Regions from separate parts of the Shewanella sp. KJ2020 genome, predicted to be linked through region 1. Evidence: predicted binding sites of a transcription regulator. Region 1 holds the regulator's gene; each other region holds the start of a gene.
What was found. Region 1 encodes NrdR, which represses ribonucleotide reductase genes. Its sites were predicted from a motif close to AAACACNANATNTNGTGTTT; they were not measured.
Positions count from the first base shown of each region.

Region 2: a site for NrdR is predicted at 1,305-1,324, ahead of nrdD (anaerobic ribonucleoside-triphosphate reductase). Genes of this name have one in related genera too.
Region 3: a site for NrdR is predicted at 1,424-1,443, ahead of nrdG (anaerobic ribonucleoside-triphosphate reductase activating protein). Genes of this name have one in related genera too.
Region 4: a site for NrdR is predicted at 1,926-1,945, ahead of nrdA (class 1a ribonucleoside-diphosphate reductase subunit alpha). Genes of this name have one in related genera too.

Region 1 is NZ_JAKUKD010000031.1:185,267-188,434, forward strand. Features, by position in the region: gene glyA (serine hydroxymethyltransferase) at 117-1,370, shown strand; gene nrdR (transcriptional regulator NrdR) at 1,571-2,020, shown strand; gene ribD (bifunctional diaminohydroxyphosphoribosylaminopyrimidine deaminase/5-amino-6-(5-phosphoribosylamino)uracil reductase RibD) at 2,106-3,168, shown strand, end outside.
Region 2 is NZ_JAKUKD010000008.1:78,635-81,802, reverse strand. Features, by position in the region: gene rssA (patatin-like phospholipase RssA) at 1-335, shown strand, start outside; gene MJO46_RS04605 (hypothetical protein) at 450-1,139, shown strand; gene nrdD (anaerobic ribonucleoside-triphosphate reductase) at 1,355-3,168, shown strand, end outside.
Region 3 is NZ_JAKUKD010000002.1:286,629-289,796, reverse strand. Features, by position in the region: gene MJO46_RS01570 (MFS transporter) at 1-843, shown strand, start outside; gene MJO46_RS01565 (putative zinc-binding protein) at 924-1,310, shown strand; gene nrdG (anaerobic ribonucleoside-triphosphate reductase activating protein) at 1,467-1,928, shown strand; gene nrdD (anaerobic ribonucleoside-triphosphate reductase) at 1,933-3,168, shown strand, end outside.
Region 4 is NZ_JAKUKD010000004.1:51,534-54,701, reverse strand. Features, by position in the region: gene nrdA (class 1a ribonucleoside-diphosphate reductase subunit alpha) at 1-1,771, opposite strand, end outside; gene MJO46_RS02365 (HAD family hydrolase) at 2,178-2,846, opposite strand; gene ubiG (bifunctional 2-polyprenyl-6-hydroxyphenol methylase/3-demethylubiquinol 3-O-methyltransferase UbiG) at 2,848-3,168, opposite strand, start outside.

The DNA.
Region 1 (3,168 bases):
GCCAAGTTCAAGTACAACCTCTAGGAATTTCATGTCTCAAATACTGGGATTGTGGTCGCGTTCCGAGTAGAATACCGCGCAACCCTACCTATAAGAATTGGCAGCTGGAGTAAGCAATGCTGAAAAAAGATATGAATATCGCAGATTATGATCCGGAACTGTTCAACGCAATTCAGAACGAAACTCTGCGTCAAGAAGAGCATATTGAGCTGATTGCTTCTGAAAACTACACCAGTCCACGCGTGATGGAAGCGCAAGGTTCACAGTTAACCAATAAGTACGCCGAAGGCTATCCAGGCAAGCGTTACTACGGTGGTTGTGAGTATGTGGACGTAGTTGAAACCTTAGCGATTGAGCGTGCAAAACAACTGTTTGGTGCGACTTACGCAAACGTACAACCTCACTCAGGTTCACAGGCAAACAGCGCCGTTTACATGGCATTGTTAAAACCAGGCGATACCGTTTTAGGTATGAACCTCGCTCATGGTGGTCACTTGACCCATGGTTCACCTGTAAACTTCTCCGGTAGACTGTACAACATTATTCCTTACGGCATCGATGAATCAGGCAAAATCGACTACGACGAAATGGAACGTCTGGCCGTAGAACACAAGCCTAAGATGATGATCGGTGGTTTCTCTGCTTATTCAGGTATCGTTGATTGGGCAAGAATGCGTGAAATTGCAGACAAAATCGGTGCTTACCTGTTTGTCGACATGGCGCACGTGGCCGGTCTTATCGCCGCTGGCGTGTATCCAAACCCAGTACCACACGCTCACGTTGTGACCTCAACCACTCACAAGACCTTAGCCGGCCCCCGTGGCGGTATCATTCTGTCTGCTGCCGATGATGAAGAGTTATACAAAAAGCTCAACTCTGCGGTATTCCCAGGCGGTCAAGGTGGTCCATTGATGCATGTTATCGCTGGTAAAGCGGTAGCCTTCAAAGAAGCCCTAGAGCCAGAATTTAAAGTGTACCAACAGCAAGTGGTTAATAACGCTAAAGCTATGGTTGAAGTCTTCCTTGAACGCGGTTACAAAATCGTCTCTGGCGGAACCAGCAACCACTTAATGCTGGTGGACTTAATCGGTCGCGATTTAACCGGTAAAGAAGCCGATGCCGCCTTAGGTAGCGCTAACATTACCGTGAACAAAAACTCAGTGCCAAATGACCCACGTTCACCCTTTGTGACTTCGGGTGTTCGTATCGGTACGCCAGCGATCACTCGCCGTGGCTTTAAAGAAGCTGAAGCGAAGGAGTTAACTGGCTGGATCTGTGACATCCTTGACGATGCCCACAATCCAGCGGTAATTGAGCGAGTGAAGGGCCAAGTATTGGCGCTGTGCGCACGTTTCCCTGTTTACGGTTAATCTGTAAATAGCTTCCTTTTTGTGGTGCTGAGCCTAACAAGCATCAGGTGGTTAACCTCAGCCCATAAATAGGATAAAATCCCATGGCCGCATTAAGCGGCCATTTTTATTGCTAAAATCTTAGACTTAAACCAAACAGGTTAACCTTAGATAACATCGTAAAGCCAACGGCTTTACGCCATTCACTGGCAGGAGGCTCAATGCATTGTCCATTTTGCAGCGCGACAGATACTAAAGTGATCGATTCTCGATTAGTGGCGGAAGGCCATCAAGTGCGCCGTCGCCGAGAATGCACCGAATGCCATGAAAGATTTACCACCTTCGAAGGCGCCGAGTTAGTGATGCCACGGGTGATTAAGCGCGATGGTTCACGCCAACCCTTCGATGAAGAAAAACTCCAAAGTGGCATGTTGCGCGCCGTTGAGAAACGCCCCGTGTCTATGGATGAAATTGAACAGGCGCTCAGCAAAATCAAATCCACTCTGCGTGCTACGGGCGAACGGGAAGTGCCATCGGAGATGATTGGTAATTTGATGATGGAACAGTTAATGAACCTCGATAAGGTTGCCTATATTCGTTTCGCCTCTGTGTATCGCGCCTTTGAAGATGTGTCTGAATTTGGTGAGGCGATTGCGAAATTACAAAAATAATCACCTTGTATAGGGCAATTGAAGTGAGAGGCGACATGCCTTGCATCCTCCCTCAAGGCTAAAACCTTTAACAACAGGGTTGAACATGAGCTTGAACATAAGTTGGTCCGTACTCGACATTAAAATGATGAGCCGTGCTATCCAATTGGCGCGAAAAGGTTTTTATACCACTAGACCCAACCCTAGCGTCGGCTGCGTTATCGTTAACGATAATCAAATTGTCGGTGAAGGTTATCATCAAAAAGCCGGAGAGCCCCACGCCGAAGTGCATGCGCTGCGCATGGCAGGCGATTCTGCCCGCGGCGCGACTGCCTATGTTACCTTAGAACCCTGCAGCCATTATGGCCGTACGCCGCCCTGCGCCTTAGCGCTGATCAATATTGGTGTTAAACGTGTGGTGGTAGCGGTTGAAGATCCCAATCCGCAGGTAGGCGGGCGTGGTATTCAAATGCTGCGCGATGCGGGCATTGAAGTGGATGTTGGCTTGCACCGCGACGAAGCTTACGCTTTAAATCTAGGTTTTATGCAGCGTATGGAGTCGGGCCGGCCTTGGGTGACGGTAAAGCTTGCCGCGAGTCTCGATGGTAAAACCGCACTATCAAACGGCGCGTCTAAGTGGATAACTGGCCCTGAAGCTCGCCGCGATGTGCAGCGCTTACGATTACGTTCCTGCGCGCTGGTCACTGGTATTGAAACAGTACTGGCAGACGACCCTTCACTGAATGTGCGATATTCAGAGCTTGGCAGTTTAACTGCGCAATTGAGTGAAGCGCAGGTCTTACAACCACTGCGGGTGATTTTAGATAGTCGTTGCCGCATGCCTATTAGGGCTGCACTATTTGCGATTGAATCCCCTATTTTATTAGTCTCGACAGAGCCTTATTCGCCAGACTTTATGGCGCAGTTACCTCTCCATGTGACTTGTCTCCAATTACCGGCCATCGAAGGTCGAATCTCCTTGCCCGCACTATTAAGCTATTTAGGCAAAAGCTGTAATCAGGTGCTTATCGAAGCGGGAGCAACCTTAGCGGGTGCCTTTATCGGCGCGGGATTGGCTAATGAGTTGGTGCTTTATCAGGCGATGAAAATCCTTGGCGCTCAGGGGCGTAATTTACTTGAGCTACCCGATTATCAGGTGATGGCCGATA
Region 2 (3,168 bases), on a different contig from region 1:
CGGAAGCGTCTGATTTACCCGCTCGACAAGAAACGGGCTTTATGGATTTATTCGCCCGTGGCCGGGAATATGTTAGCAGTTTGACCGATAAATTTTCCCTAGGGACTAAATCCAACCCAGGCATGATTGCCGTGATGTCCCAGTCCATGGGGATTTTAGAGCAAAGACACAAACGGGTTCGCCTAATGGGCGATCCGCCGGATATCCTTGTTGTGCCAGAAGTTGCCAATATTGGCACTATGGAGTTTCACCGCGCCGATGAGGCGATTGCCGCAGGTGAGGCTGCCGTTGCGAAGGTGGCCCATTTGATAGAGGCTGCGATGTGGAAGGGCTAATGTAGACGGAAGGGCTGAAACTGTGCCGCTTTAACTCAAAGATTTGAGTTTTAAAACAATTGGCTTATTTTTTGCTTTAAAAAGTCACGCAGTTTTAGACGCCGAATATTTGACATGAGTTCTATTTTAAATACCTCAAATCTTAATCGCAGCAACACCAGTATTGCCGATGCCTACGGCCTCAATAGCCAAAAAGCGAGCACGGCCAAGACGGAATCGAGTACTGAAAAACCCTCATCCCAGAAAGGCACGGCTCAGACCGAATCGGCGGGGGCAGATGCGATTGCACTGTCACCACGGGCGCTGCGGGCACAAAAAATCCAAGCGATGTCGAAGGATTTTTTTTCTAACGGTCAATTCAGTGTAACGGATATTCCTGCGTTAGTGTCTCGTTTACAGAAGGATGGCATCCTCTCGGAGAGTCAGCTTGAACGTCTATCGCAAAATGGGATTAATCCACTTACTACAGAGAAGACGAACACCCAATCTCTGCAGGACTTCATCGATGATGAGCTTAAGTCACTGAGTAAAACGTCTCCTAACAGCCCATTGATCAACACCTTAGCCGATGCTAAGCATGTACTAACGAATATGGATGATGCCCAGTCCCCTCTTTTAGCCCAAAAAGCGGCCAAAGTGTTTGGACAATTAACGGATTATTTAAACTCAAATCCTCCCATGACGGACACGCAAAAGCAGCAATGGCAGGGACTTAAATCCACCATGCAAGTGGCCTCGTCTATGGGATCTCAGCAGTCGGCCCTTGGGCAGTTGAGTAGTTATTTAGCTTTGGCAAAGCGTTAACTAGCCTGCTTTTTTACTCAGGTCAAGGCTCTACTTGCAGATCATAGGGCTTTGCTACAGTTCTTCTTTGTTCTTTTCTTCCATCTTCTAAATCATGATCTGGATCATGGAAGTTTCAACACCGATATCGCTTAATGCTCTATATATTGTGCTTACTGATTATTTAATCACTATATATAGTGTTAATTTTAGTCGAGATGGAGAGGAACTGAACAATGCCAGTCGTGATTAAGCGGGATGGTTGCCGCACGCCTTTTGATGAGACAAGGATAAGAGATGCAGTTATCGCCGCTGCAAACTCAGTTGGGATAGAGGATGCCGACTATGCCGCCACCGTGGCCGCTTGTGTCAGTCAACGGGTGGCATCTTTAGCCGAAGTCGATATCCACCATTTGCAAGATGCCGTTGAAAATCTGCTGATGGAGGGACCCTATAAGTCATTGGCTCGGGTGTATATTGAGTATCGCCATGATAGGGATATTTGCCGCGAAGCCACCAGTAAATTGAATTTAGAAATTCGTGGTCTGGTTGAGCAGAGCAATGCTGCGCTGCTGAATGAAAATGCTAATAAAGACTCGAAAGTTATCCCGACCCAGCGGGATTTACTCGCGGGGATTGTGGCTAAACATTATGCCAAGAGCCATATTTTGCCAAAGGATGTCGTGGCTGCCCATGAAGCAGGGGAAATCCACTACCACGATTTAGATTATTCGCCATTCTTCCCCATGTTTAACTGCATGCTGATTGATCTGGCTGGCATGCTAACCCACGGTTTTAAAATGGGTAATGCCGAGATTGAAACACCCAAATCGATCTCAACGGCAACCGCTGTCACCGCCCAAATCATCGCCCAAGTGGCCAGCCATATCTATGGCGGTACAACCATCAATCGAATCGATGAAGTGTTAGCGCCCTTCGTGGCAAAGAGCTATGACAAACACTATCAAGTTGCATTGAACTGGCAGATTAAAGATGCCAAGGCTTTTGCTACGGCGCAAACCGAAAAAGAATGCCACGATGCTTTTCAGTCACTCGAGTATGAAGTCAATACCTTACACACGGCTAACGGCCAAACACCCTTCGTTACCTTTGGTTTTGGTTTAGGCACTTCGTGGGAGTCACGCCTGATTCAGCAATCTATGCTCAAAGTGCGCATGGCCGGCCTAGGAAAAAACCGTAAAACCGCGGTCTTCCCCAAATTAGTGTTTGCCATTCGAGATGGTATTAACCATAAAGCGGGCGATTGCAACTACGATGTCAAACAAATGGCCTTGAAATGCGCGAGCATGCGGATGTATCCCGACATTTTAAACTACGAGCAGGTTGAAAAGGTCACTGGTTCATTCAAAACGCCCATGGGATGTCGTAGCTTTTTAGGCACCTATAAAGAAAATGGTGAGCTGGTCCATGAAGGGCGTAATAACCTCGGGGTGGTAAGCCTTAACCTGCCACGCATTGCCCTAGAGGCCAAGGGGAATGAAGCCGAATTTTACCGTATTTTAGATGAACGCCTATTACTTGCCCGCAGGGCCCTAGATACCCGTATTGAACGTTTGAACGGCGTGAAAGCCCGAGTGGCCCCGATTCTTTATATGGAAGGTGCCTGTGGCGTGCGCTTACGTGCCGATGACGACATAGCTCAGATATTCAAAAATGGCCGCGCGTCTATCTCATTAGGCTATATAGGGTTGCATGAAACCATCAATGCACTCTATGGCACAGAACACCATGTCTTTGATAATGCAGCACTGCGTGAAAAAGCCGTGGCAATCGTGGCCCATTTAAAAGCGGCAACAGAAGCGTGGAAGAACGAGACAGGTTATGGGTTTAGTTTATACAGCACGCCAAGCGAGAGCCTGTGCAGCCGTTTTTGTAAACTCGATGCAAAACAATTTGGTGTCGTCGCAGGCGTCACGGATAAGGGATATTACACCAATAGCTTCCATTTGGACGTTGAAAAGCATGTTAATCCCTATGATAAGATTGATTTTGAACAACCTTATCCCGCCATCGCCAATGGTGGTTTTAT
Region 3 (3,168 bases), on a different contig from region 1:
ATTTCTGCCAGCGTCTTTGGTGGCCTAGAGGGAGCACCGCTGACCCAAGTCATGGCAAATGGCGAAAATCAGACTATTTGGTTGCAAAACGCGGCCTTTGTCTGGGTGCCGCTGATTATTATCGGCACTATCGCCGCTTGGTTTGGCATGAATGATATTACCGATGCCAAATCTTCCTTTAAAGAACAGGCAGTGGTATTTAAGCGCCGACATACTTGGCTTATGTGCTGGTTATATATGGGCACCTTTGGCAGTTTCATCGGTTTTGCCGCGGGCTTCCCCCTACTCTCTGGGATGTTATTCCCTGAGGTGGACCCAGTAAAATTTGCCTTTATTGGCCCACTTGCCGGGGCACTGGCAAGACCCGTCGGCGGTAAACTGGCGGATATCTTCGGCGGCGCTAGGGTAACCTTAGTCAACTTTCTCTTTATGGCGATTGGGGTCTGTGGGGTATTATTTTTCCTCCCCAATTCGGGTGAAAGTGGCAATTTCTTCGGCTTCTTCGCCATGTTTGTTCTGTTATTTATCACCACAGGTATAGGCAATGGTTCTACTTTCCGCATGGTGCCAGTGATGTTCTTGACCCTAAGGCAAAGAGCATTAGGTAAAGGCATGGAAAGACAGGCAGAAATCGAAGGAAACCGAGAATCCGCCGCGGTACTCGGATTTATTTCAGCGATAGCGGCCTATGGCGGATTTTTTATCCCTAAGGCCTATGGCACATCGATGAGTTTAACTGGCGCGGTAGACACCGCCCTCTATGGATTCATCGTCTTTTATGCCAGTTGTGTCGCGATAACCTGGTGGTTTTACGCCCGTCCCCGTGCGGAAATCACTTGCTAAACATTAGCTAACTCATTGTAGGCACACGGTATATTCTGTGTGCCTACAAGATAAATGAACTTGTTAAAAAAGGTGGCACAATGTCAACATTATCGACCGATAAACCCTTAGTCTATGCCTGCTCAGGTTGCTCGAATGTGGCGCAATTAGCCAATGATGTAGCCTTAACCTTAGACCGCACAGGTGTGATGCAGATGTCATGTATTGCGGGAGTGGGCGGAAATATTAAATCTATCGTCAAACTCGCTCAGTCTGGGCGGCCCATATTGGCGTTGGATGGCTGCAAACTCAATTGCGTTAAGCAAAGCTTAGCACTGCAAAAAATCACCCCCACATGGCATATCGAACTCACTCAATTAGGCTATAAAAAACAAGAGCAAGTAGATTGTGATCTGGCAGATAGCTACCGCTTATTACAATATATCTATCAAACAACACTGCACACGTCTCCCTCTAAACTGAACTAAGATCCCGCTATTTGGGCTGCTAACACGCCCTCTTCTCCCTGCCATTTCAATCTCCGGCGCAAAGCACAAAAAGTTGATCTTGATCAAATCAAGATTTGACGTCCCGGTTACTATAAATCTATATATAGTGTCTAAATAAAAAATTAAGCACAACATATGGGAATTTTAACCTTTAACAGCTTCCAACCACAGGTCTGTTTCCAAGAAGTGCCCGATGAGGTAGCGCTCGCCTTCACCATTACTGGCTGCCCGCTACGCTGCCAAGGATGCCATAGCCAAGATAGCTGGGATCCACAGATTGGCATTGAGTTGAATAGATTGGCATTCGAGGATTATTTACATCGTTATCAGGGTCTTGTGAGTTGCATCTTATTTTTTGGTGGAGAATGGAATCCCCAAGCACTGATTGAAAAACTATTAATTGCCAAAACGATGGGGCTTAAAACCTGCCTATACACAGGCAAAGAAAAAGTCCCACAGAAAATTGTCCAGCAACTGGATTTTCTCAAAACAGGGGCTTGGCTGCCAACACGGGGAGGTTTAGAGAAACCAACAACGAATCAAAGATTTATGGATTTAAAAACAGGAAACTTACTCAACTATAAATTCAGGGAATAGCAGAATGTCAGCACTTAATCCTCAGCAACTACAGCAAAAAATCGCCTTTATCAAACACTACCAACAGGCCAACAATGCCGCCGATGCCTCCCCTTTAGATGCGAATGCGAATGTCACCCACAAAAACATCGCCACCTTAGAAACTGAGTTAATGAAAGACTATTTCATCGACATTAATCGCGCCCTAGTAAAACAAAAAATTGCGGATCTTTTTGACGATGGCTTAGCTGAAGAATATATCCGTCAAATTACGGAACATGAAATATACGTACACGATGAAACCAGCCTAAAACCCTATTGTGCTTCGATTTCAATGTACCCTTTTTTATTAAATGGCCTAACCCAACTTGGGGGCGAATCTAAGGCACCTCAACACTTAGAATCCTTTTGTGGCAGCTTTGTTAACTTAGTCTTCGCTATCAGTGCGCAATTTGCAGGCGCAATAGCAACGGTCGAATTTTTAATTTATTTCGACTATTTTGCCCGTAAAGACTATGGCGAACATTATCTTAACGATCATAGACACGCGATAGAAAATCATCTTCAGCATGTCGTCTATGCATTAAATCAACCCGCGGCGGCAAGGGGATATCAAAGTGTCTTCTGGAATATTTCAGTTTATGATAAACATTATTTTGAGGCTATGTTTGGCCAATTTGTGTTCCCCGACTTTACTTCACCAGATTGGCATTCCATCCGTGAATTACAAGCCTTTTTCTTGGACTGGTTTAACCGTGAGCGAAGCAAAGCGGTACTCACCTTCCCGGTGATCACCGCCGCAATGCTCACGGATCAGGGTAAGGTAAAAGATACTGATTTTGCTCAGATCTGCGCCAAAAATATGAGTGAAGGTGGGGCCTTCTTTGTTTATCAATCACAAAATGCCGATTCGCTGGCTTCCTGTTGCCGGCTACGTAATGAGATCAGCGATCACTCATTCTCCTACAGTCTAGGCGCGGGAGGCGTCGCAACGGGGTCAATCAATGTGATCACCGTTAATATGAATAGATTAATTCAAGATAAACGGGATCTGCACACTGAAATAGTCAAAGTTCAAAAGTACCAAATCGCCTATCGAAAATTGATGGAAGATCATTTAGCAAATGGCATGTTACCTGTGTATGACGCAGGGTTTATCTCCCTCGACAAACAATTCCTGACCATAGGCATTAACGGTATGGTCGAGGCCGCCGAATATTTAGGCTTAACGGCCAATACCAATACAGAATATCAGTCTTTT
Region 4 (3,168 bases), on a different contig from region 1:
AAATCTTATCTAAGTCACGCTTATAGGTATCGATAGGTAAAATACCTTGGGAGTAGGTGGTCTCGTGGAATAACGGACAGGCACCTTGCTCCTTTGCCAGATTCATTGATGCTTTGAGTAGATAATATTGAATCGCCTCAAAGGTCTTGTGGGTCAGATTGTTAGCACTGCCATCGGAATACTTCATACCATTTTTGGCTAAGTAGTTGGCAAAGTTAATGACCCCAATACCCAATGTACGGCGATTCATCGAGGCAATTTGTGCCGCCTTAATCGGATAATCTTGATAATCCAATAGGTTATCTAACGCTCGAACGGCGAGATCCGCTAATGGCTCGAGTTCTGACAGGTTTTTGATCGCACCTAAGTTTAGGGCTGACAAGGTACAAAGTGCGATTTCACCATTAGGATCATCAATATTGTTCAATGGCTTAGTCGGCAGCGCGATTTCAAGACACAGGTTAGATTGTCTGATCGGCGCGACTTTTGAATCGAACGGACTGTGGGTGTTGCAGTGATCCACGTTCTGAATGTAGATACGGCCCGTTGAGGCGCGCTCTTGCATCATCAGTGAAAACAGCTCCACCGCCTTGAGGGTTTTCTTACGAATGCTGCTGTCCTGCTCGTATTGCAGATAGAGGCGCTCGAATTCGCTTTGATCTTCGAAGAAGGCATCGTACAGGCCTGGCACATCCGATGGGCTGAATAGGCTGATATTTTCGCCTTTAATCAGGCGCTGATACATAAGTTTATTCAGCTGCACACCGTAGTCTAAATGACGGATACGGTTATCTTCCACGCCGCGGTTATTTTTCAATACCAGCAGAGATTCGACTTCTAAATGCCAAATAGGGTAGAACAGGGTCGCAGCACCGCCACGCACGCCGCCTTGGGAACAAGACTTCACCGCGGTTTGGAAATACTTATAGAAAGGTAAACAACCGGTGTGGAAGGCTTCACCACCACGGATTGGGCTACCTAGGGCGCGAATACGACCGGCGTTGATACCAATGCCCGCACGTTGGCTGACGTATTTCACGATAGATGATGCGGTTGCGTTGATGGAATCTAAGCTGTCACCGCATTCGATCAGTACGCAAGAGCTGAACTGACGTGTTGGGGTACGTACCCCCGCCATGATCGGCGTGGGTAAAGATATCTTAAAGGTCGATACCGCATCATAGAAATCTTTGACGTATTTCAGGCGCGTTTCTTTGGGATAACGGGCAAACAAACAGGCCGCCACCAGAATATAGAGGAACTGGGCGCTTTCGTAGATCTCGTGGGTCACACGGTTTTGAACTAAATACTTGCCTTCGAGCTGTTTAACGGCCGCATAGGAGAAGTCCATATCGCGCCAATGGTCGATATAGGTATCCATGATATCGAGTTCTTCACGGGTGTAATCCTGCAGAATGTGCATATCATACTTGCCCAATTCCACCAGTTTAGTCACATGATCATACAGTGCTGGCGGCGCGAACTGACCAAAGGCCTTCTTACGTAAATGAAACACGGCTAAACGCGCCGCGAGGAACTGATAGTCCGGTGATTCTGGTGAAATTAAATCCGCTGCGGCTTTGATAATGGTTTCGTGGATGGCTTCGGTGTGAATGCCATCGAAAAATTGCAGGTGCGAGCGAAGTTCAACTTCAGAAACAGAAACGTTTTTTAATCCCTTGGCTGCCCAAGTAATTACGCGGTGAATTTTGTCGAGATCGATGTTCTCACGTTCACCACAGCGTTTTGTGACTGTCATAGTGCTATTCATTGAAGAGAGGCCTTGGTTTTTTGATATCTATTGCGGTGAACGGATCACCGTACGTTTCCTTGTAAAACAATCAACAAACGTCCCTTAAATACAGCTAGCTCGTTAATACTGAGCCAATTAAGCGGGGAGTTTCTAGTGTGTCTGATTGCTACCGATACACAAGATATGGTGTTTAAAATAATCTGAGATACAAGATAGTGAGGTTTGAGCGCTTTTGCAAGTTAGAATTCAGGGGGTATCTTGTGGATATCTTGAGGATAAGCTTCAGTGTTAGTAATAGCTAACCCTGAAGCTCAATTTCGCACTAGTGTAAAAGATCTATGTGGACTTTTTGTGCGATCTCACCAAAGATCGCGATCGCTAAAATAAACAGCAGTCTCCATAGGCACAGATTCGCACCATGCAATCATCGCGCGGCAATCAAGGCATCGAGTACGGCCAGCGGTGAAGCAAATTGCGCTAAGGCGGGCCAGTTCTGCGGATTATCCTCTTCATGCAGATAACCCCATAATGCGACCCCACCCAGCATGGCGGCGGCTTGGGCGGCGAGTAAATCCCGCTCGGCATCCCCTAAATACAAAATATGTTCAGGGGCACAGTTAAGCTGCTGCGCGCCAAGGAGCATAGGCGCACTATGGGGCTTAGCATAACGGGTGGAATCGCCGCTGATCATCACCGCCATTCGTCGGTGCAAATTCAGTTTTTGCAATAAAGGCCGAGTAAAGCGGGCGGGTTTATTGGTGATCACACCAAATGGCAGCCCCTGTAAATCGAGCCAATCGAGTAGAGCAGCAATGCCAGTGAATAACTGGCATTGATCACCATTAATGCGTTGATAGTGGGCGAGTAGGCCCTGCTGCAGTTGCTGACGCAGGGCATCACTGGCATGGGGAATCGCTGCATCCACAAGGGCAAAGCTGCCGTGGGATGCGGCGCTGCGAAGTGACTCAAAGGGTTTGGCTTCAATCCCCGCGTCCAGCAGACTTAAGTTAAGTGCCTGCACAAGATCCGGCGCGGTATCGGCAAGCGTGCCATCAAGGTCAAATAATACGCCTTTTACCTGTGCAAGACTCATCTTAATCAGCCCTTTGGGTGGCGATCATATAATTCACATCCACATTAGGAGTGTACTTAAAGATCCCCGTCAGTGGGTTATAGCTGATACCTAGGGCATCTTTGCAGATCAAATCGGTATTATCCACCAGGGCAATCAACTCCGATGGTTTAATGAATTTATTGTGATTATGGGTGCCAATCGGCAGCATTTTCAGCAAATATTCGGCGCCGATAATGGTTTCAACGAAGGATTTGAGGTTGCGATTAATGGTTGAGAAAAACACAAACCCGCCGGGTTTCACCATATCACAGCAGGCTTGGATCACTGATTGCGGATCGGG